DNA from 3 places in the Gottschalkia purinilytica genome. Region 2 is predicted to be linked to each of the others. Evidence: riboswitches for the same ligand, from Rfam matches in the RefSeq annotation. Region 2 holds a riboswitch; each other region holds the start of a gene.
What was found. A riboswitch is a leader RNA that binds a small molecule or an ion and turns the genes downstream of it on or off. The one in region 2 is predicted to bind cobalamin.
Positions count from the first base shown of each region.

Region 1: another riboswitch for cobalamin. It lies ahead of CLPU_RS11470 (cobyric acid synthase); the one in region 2 lies ahead of CLPU_RS14075 (energy-coupling factor ABC transporter permease).
Region 3: another riboswitch for cobalamin. It lies ahead of CLPU_RS05260 (anaerobic ribonucleoside triphosphate reductase); the one in region 2 lies ahead of CLPU_RS14075 (energy-coupling factor ABC transporter permease).

Region 1 covers NZ_LGSS01000011.1:64,272-66,548, reverse strand. The annotation lists gene cbiB (adenosylcobinamide-phosphate synthase CbiB) at 1-441, opposite strand, end outside; gene CLPU_RS11470 (cobyric acid synthase) at 448-1,284, opposite strand; cobalamin riboswitch at 1,600-1,774, opposite strand; gene CLPU_RS11465 (histidine phosphatase family protein) at 1,828-2,277, opposite strand, start outside.
Region 2 covers NZ_LGSS01000018.1:21,335-23,611, reverse strand. The annotation lists gene CLPU_RS14085 (energy-coupling factor transporter transmembrane component T family protein) at 1-513, opposite strand, end outside; gene CLPU_RS14080 (energy-coupling factor ABC transporter substrate-binding protein) at 476-778, opposite strand; gene CLPU_RS14075 (energy-coupling factor ABC transporter permease) at 768-1,499, opposite strand; cobalamin riboswitch at 1,696-1,879, opposite strand; gene CLPU_RS14070 (HEAT repeat domain-containing protein) at 1,981-2,277, opposite strand, start outside.
Region 3 covers NZ_LGSS01000004.1:84,851-87,127, forward strand. The annotation lists gene CLPU_RS05260 (anaerobic ribonucleoside triphosphate reductase) at 1-1,327, opposite strand, end outside; cobalamin riboswitch at 1,472-1,653, opposite strand.

The DNA of each region.
Region 1 (2,277 bases), on a different contig from region 2:
TGCTACTGTTTCTACGGCTCCTCTTATAATCTCATCCATATTAAGACTCTTAGTATCTCTTCCTACTAAATAAGAAAGCATTTTTCTACTTTCTTCTATATCTACTTCCACAGCTTTATCATAGACTTTTTTAGTCTCTTTATGTAAACATTTAGATGCTAAAGAAGTATATATAAGGTATATAGATAAAATAGTTTTAACTACAGGATTTATGGATTTTCCTATCCAAAGTATTAAAGTTATTATAGCTGTAGTTGTTATTATAGTTAATCCTGTTAATATAAAGCCTCCTAGCTTTAAATTCATTCCTAAACTTCTAATCAGCTTTTCATATTTTCTTATAATAAAACCTACAAATCTTATAGGATGAGGAAAATTTTGAGGATCACCTAATATAAAATCTAATATAACTGCTATTATCAACATTGAAATTCCGTTCATTTAAGTCTACATCCCCATTATTTTCTTTATAGCTTCTAAGTTTAGATTACTTTTAACTACATCTGCTAGTCTATCATATTCTTTATCTCTTAAATCATCATCTTCTATCTTTTCTGATCTTTTGCCATCTACGAGACTATCTTCTTCTTCTATGTTTAACTTAGTATATGGAATAACACCAAGACATGGTCTATCTATTAAATCTTCCATCATTTTTAATCCTGGCTTTAGTATTTCGATATCTCCCCTAAACTTATTTACTATGAATCCTTTTACTCTTTTTCTTTCTTCCTCACTCATTAGCATTACTGTTCCATATAAAGAAGCAAATACTCCTCCTCTGTCTATATCCCCTATTAAGATAACTGATGCATTTACAAGTTCAGCTAATCCCATATTTACTAAATCATTTTCTCTTAAGTTTATTTCAGCAGGACTTCCAGCTCCTTCTATAACTATTACATCAAATATAGAGTCTAACTTATTGTAAGACTCTTTTACTAAGTTTTTAAATTCTTTTTTCTTTTCTTGATATTCTGATGCAACCATACCTCTATGTAATTCTCCATTTATAACTACATCACATCCTACGTCACTATTAGGCATTAATAATATTGGATTCATCTCTGACATAGGCTCTATCTTGGCAGCTTCTGCCTGGACAACTTGCGATCCAGCTATCCTTTTATTACCACCTATATTAACAGCATTTCTAGTCATATTTTGAGATTTAAAAGGAGTCACCTTTATTCCTTCATTTTTTAATATTCTACATAGTGCAGTAGTAAGTATACTCTTACCTACACATGATGAAGTACCTTGAAACATTATACTCTTAGCCAATAATTACTCCTCCTCTTTAACTTTTATCTTTCGAATATCTATACCGTTACCTAGCTATTAGATATAAATATATAATTACACAACGTAGATATAATATTAATTAAGCCAAATTTATGATTGACTTAAAGTACATATAAATATTATATGTCTCAACTATAATTATCCTTTTATAAAACTAGTATCATATGCAATTATAAGGGAATATTACTTTATTTGGAAAGAAAATTAAAGAAATGTACATAAAATAAAAAAACACATAAGAAGATTATGTGTTCTATAGTTTTACACTAAAGTTTACATACTTCCCTCCGAAGTAATACTCTCTATTTTAAGGCAGGTCTCCTGACTTGCAGATCACTTTACTATCTCACCTTCCCAGTTTCCCAGTGGTAATTAGAGACTTCATCACTGCTTACAGTAGCGGGGGCTGTAGAGGACTTTCACCTCTTTCCCTTTTATTTATATAAATACCTTAAAATTATTAAATTTTATAAGTTAAGTTCATTATATTTTTTCTGAAAGTTTTTGTCAACGAATATGACATTAAATGTCAATAGGCATTAGTTTTTTAATAAATCCAAAATCATTCTCATAATCAATTTCTACATAAGAACCATTTCTACATTGAAAATGCCATATTTTGTTTAGCTCTAAGTCTAGCAAATATGTAATTATAATTTGTATAACTGCAGAATGAGATACTATAACACAGTTTTTTTCTCCGTCTTTAAGATTATCTATAAAAACCTTGATTCTATTAAATACATCTACAAGATTTTCTCCTTCAGGAAGCCTAAAATTAACATAGTCTTCATTCCAAGAGTTCCAATCGCTTTCATGTTCTTTTTTAATTTGTTCTCCTGTTTTACCCTCAAATAATCCAAAGTTTATTTCTTTAACACATTCTGTAGTTATTATTTCTTTTTTTATAGCTTTTGATATATATTCTGCTGTTTTTAATGCTCTTGGTAATGGACTAGAATATATTACATC
Region 2 (2,277 bases):
AATATTTTTTATCTTATAACCAACAGAATTAAGCCCTAATCTAGATTCCATAGCTTTAGTTATTATAAAATATTCGTCTTCTACTAAAATTAAAAATCTTATCATATTTTTAGCTATATCATTTATCTCTCTAACCCCTTTTATATTTGAAGTTAAGTAAAAGACATCTTCCATCGGAGTCGTTATCACAAATGAAAATATACATAACACTCCTGATAAGCTTTTTAATATTAAAATAACTGTGTGCTTTATGCCATAGTCAAATACAACAGTTATGGAAGTAAGTAAAGAAAATATAAATATTCCTTTTACAAACTTTATTAATATATGTTTTGGACTTTCAATTATCATATTGAGAACAATCATTACAGCTATATTAAGTAATACTGGCATTGTGAGATCCCTCACAAATGCCAGTATTACAATTGGAAATAAAAATAATATAATCTTTTCTATAGGATGTACCTTTGATAGCTTATTGACTTTCGAAAGATTTATTATCGTTCTTAGCATTCTTCTTTACACCTATATAATAGCCTATCACCATTCCACCTATAGCAGCTTGTAGTGCAAATAATGCACTTTCTATTTCTCCAGAAGGTGGTTCCCATATATGCTCAAACCAAGGCTCAAAGTCTTTGTTTGATTCTAATATATGTTCTTCTGCTAAAGCATCTGCACCTTCTAAATCTCCTGTTCTCGAACCTATTACAAGTGAACTTCCAACTACCAAAACTAAAGCTAATATTAATAATATATTTGTTCTCTTATTTTCCATAGAATACCTCACCCCTAAGAGCATCTAATTCAGTCTTAGAATATTTTTCAATAACATTAAACATTAAGACTGTAAGTATTCCTTCTGCTATTGCAAGTGGTATTTGAGTTACTGCAAATATTGACATGAATTTAGTCCATGCACCTAATATACCTCCTGTTTTAGAAGGCATCGCAATAGCAAGTTGCGTAGCTGTTACCATGTAAGTTATAAGATTTCCAAGTGCTGAAGCAAAGAATATTCCTAGTTTCTTGTTCTTAAAACACTTGTAAACCAAATATGAAACAATAGGACCTACTACTGCCATTGAAAATGTATTTGCCCCTAATGTAGTCAAGCCACCATGTGCTAAAAACAAAGCTTGAAATAAAAGTACGATAAGACCTATGATTGTCATTACAAAAGGACCTAGTGTTATAGCTCCAAAACCTATACCTGTTGGATGTGAGCTACTACCTGTAAATGAGGGAAGTTTTAATGCTGAAAGAATAAAACAATATGCTCCTGCAAGTGATATAAAAAGTTTCATATCTTTAGTTATGTTAGCCTTTTTTCTAATATCTTTAATACCTAGATATGTAAAAGGTAAACACAGTAAGAAGTATGATAAACTCCATGCAGGTGGTAAAAAACCTTCTGCTATATGCATAGCATAAGCAAATTTGGGTATAAAGATTAATACGAGTAAACTATATAAAATTTTGTTTATTCTTTTTCCCAAAGTAACACCTCCTAGTAAATGCTTTAAAACAGAAAAGACTCTTGCCAAACGGCAAGAGTCTTTTTATGTTTATATTTATATAAGTATATTCATAATCTTAACCTAGTAGTTTCAAAAAATTGCCTTTAACTTATGTACTAGATTAAATATAACTGTACAAATATTACATCTCTTAAGCCATTTACTTCCCTCCGAAGTGTAGCGCACATTTTAGGCAGGTCTCCTGACTCACGTGTCATCCTCCTCTTTCCTTCCCAGTGTAAAATGTACACCAGTGGTTATTAAAGATTTGTCTCCGTATACAGTAGCGGGGGCTGTAGTGGCATCTCACCACTTTCCCTATTAAACCCTTACATGGTACCCAAAACGAGAACAGTATTCACTTGTTACTTAATTATATTATTATTCGGAGTTTATTTCAAGGACAAGTCTTATGATTAATAATAAAAAAGTCCTCTGTAGTTAGTGCTATTTTTTATTATTAATTACTTTCGTCTTCCTGTTGTTTAAAGTATCCCATCTTTTTCAAAGCTTTTTTTGCTTCATTTCTTTTCCAAGCTTCCTTATGATCTATAAAAGGTTCAATATATTTAATTAGTTTAGGATCTTTATAGTATCCTAAAGCTATTATAACATGTCCATTTACTTCTTCATCATCTAATAGATCTATTAGTATAGGTATAGCTTTTTCACTTTTTATTCTGCCTATGCCAATTACAACCATTTGTCTTGCACTTCCATGTTTTTTATTTTTAACGATTTCTATATACTCGTCTTC
Region 3 (2,277 bases), on a different contig from region 2:
GGTGTCCTTCTTTATAGTATTTCAAGTTAAATGAAGCATCTATAAAAGAGAAGTTAGGGAACAGTCTTTTAGCACTAACCTTGCATGCAAGTTTAAATAAATCATAGTTAGTATCACCTGTATTATAGTTCACTCCTTCTTTCACTTTAAATATTTGTATAGGGAATATAGGAGTTTCACCATTTCCAAGACCTGCTTCCGTAGCTAAAAGAAGATTTCTAACTACCATTCTCCCTTCTAATGATGTATCTGTACCGTAATTAATAGAACTAAATGGTACTTGTGCACCTGCTCTACTATGCATCGTATTTAAATTATGAATAAAGGCCTCCATTGCCTGATATGTACTTTTATCAGTTTCAGTATATGCTTTATCTCTTGCAAATTTCTGAGCTTTTCTTATAACTTCTACATTATCAAAGTATTCTAATAAATGTTTCTCTTCAATTTTTACATATTCTTTCTCCATTTTTAAATTAGGCTCTACATTATATAGCTCTTTAATATCTTTAAAAGTTTTTTTTACTAACATCTCTGTATCAGTATTTTCTGTTAGTAACTCTATAGTATTAATAAGATTCTTAGTATAAAATTTTGCATAAGTTTTCGCAACACCAGGAGCTATACCATAGTCAAAGTTTGGAATACTCTGACCTCCGTGTTGGTCATTCTGATTTGATTGAATAGCTATACATGCAAGAGCTGAATAACTTTGAATATCATTTGGTTCTCTTAAATGACCATGACCTGTGCTGAAGCCTTTCTTAAATAACTTTTCAATATCAATCTGGCAACATGTAGTAGTAAGAGTGAGAAAATCAAGGTCATGTATATGTATATCTCCATCTTTATGGGCCTTTGAATATTCAGGTTTTAAAATAAACATATTATAAAACTGTTTTGCTCCTTCTGAACCATATTTGAGCATTGTACCCATAGCTGTATTACCATCTATATTTGCATTTTCACGTTTAAAATCATTATCCTCAGCTTCTTTGAAGGTCAAATCTTCATATATCTTCATAAGCTTAGTATTCATTTCTCTTAACCTTGTTCTTTCTGCTCTATATAATATATATGCCTTAGCAGTTTCAGCCCATCCATTATCTATGAGGACTTTCTCAACAATGTCTTGTATTTGTTCAACTGATGGAATAGTATCAGCAATCTCTTTTTCAGTGTATTCTACCATCTTTTCAGCCAGCCTGAAAGCAGCTTCATAATCTTTTACTCCTACAGAATTTGAAGCCCTAAATATAGCATTTGCGATTTTTTCAATATTAAAGGGTACTTCCCTTCCATCTCTTTTTTTAATCTTTGTAATCATTATAAAGAAATCCTCCTTAGGCTTTGTGATTAGTAATATTAGTATAAGTTCAAAATAAAACCTCCTGTTAAAATTCTCAGGAGGATGAATATATCCAAGTATATAACTTATAATATTCAATACCTTCCTATTCTCCGTAGGATTTAGGTATATAAAATATAGGCAGGTATTCTGACTCTGGCTCATGAATGTTTTACACCTTCCCGGAATACCAGTGGTAAAAGTAAAACATCTCCCCATTACAGCGGCGGGACCGTACAGGACTTGCACCTGATTCCCTTTTAAGTTGCATTTATAATGCAGCCACCTATATTTACACTATATGTTGTGTACTTAGTTTATCATATACTATATCTAGCGTCAACTAGTAATTCTTTTTCTATAGAATTATAATTTATTTATTTTTTAAGAGCCCATAAACATTAAATTTAAAATGAATTTGCATAAAATAGTCTCAAAAAATTAACTATATAATACATGACAAGATTCTATAATTTTCTTGTATTATATAGTTAATTTGCAAATTATTTTTTTATAATATTATCTCGCACTTCATATTTTATATCATTAAATATAAGTTGTACACATCCTATTGAGGGCAAAATGTTAAAGCTTTTTTCAATATAACTTTATAACTCCCAAATTCTATCTTTGATACATTATTTAAAATAAATCTACAATTAATAACATGATTATATATAAAATTAATATGGAATATCTAGCTTAGAGTTATTTTTTGATCTATTCTTATAATTAGCACAAATAGCTTATTTTCTTACGTTTAATGATAATATACCCATATACTAGCCTTCAAATCTTTTTATTTTAACAGACTGTGTGGAATTCTCCCATCCTCTCTAGGTGGGAGATGGCTAATACTAATTTAGTAAATACTGGATGTATTTGCTAAATTGTGATATTATAACTTCAAGAACAACTAAAAACTGAAT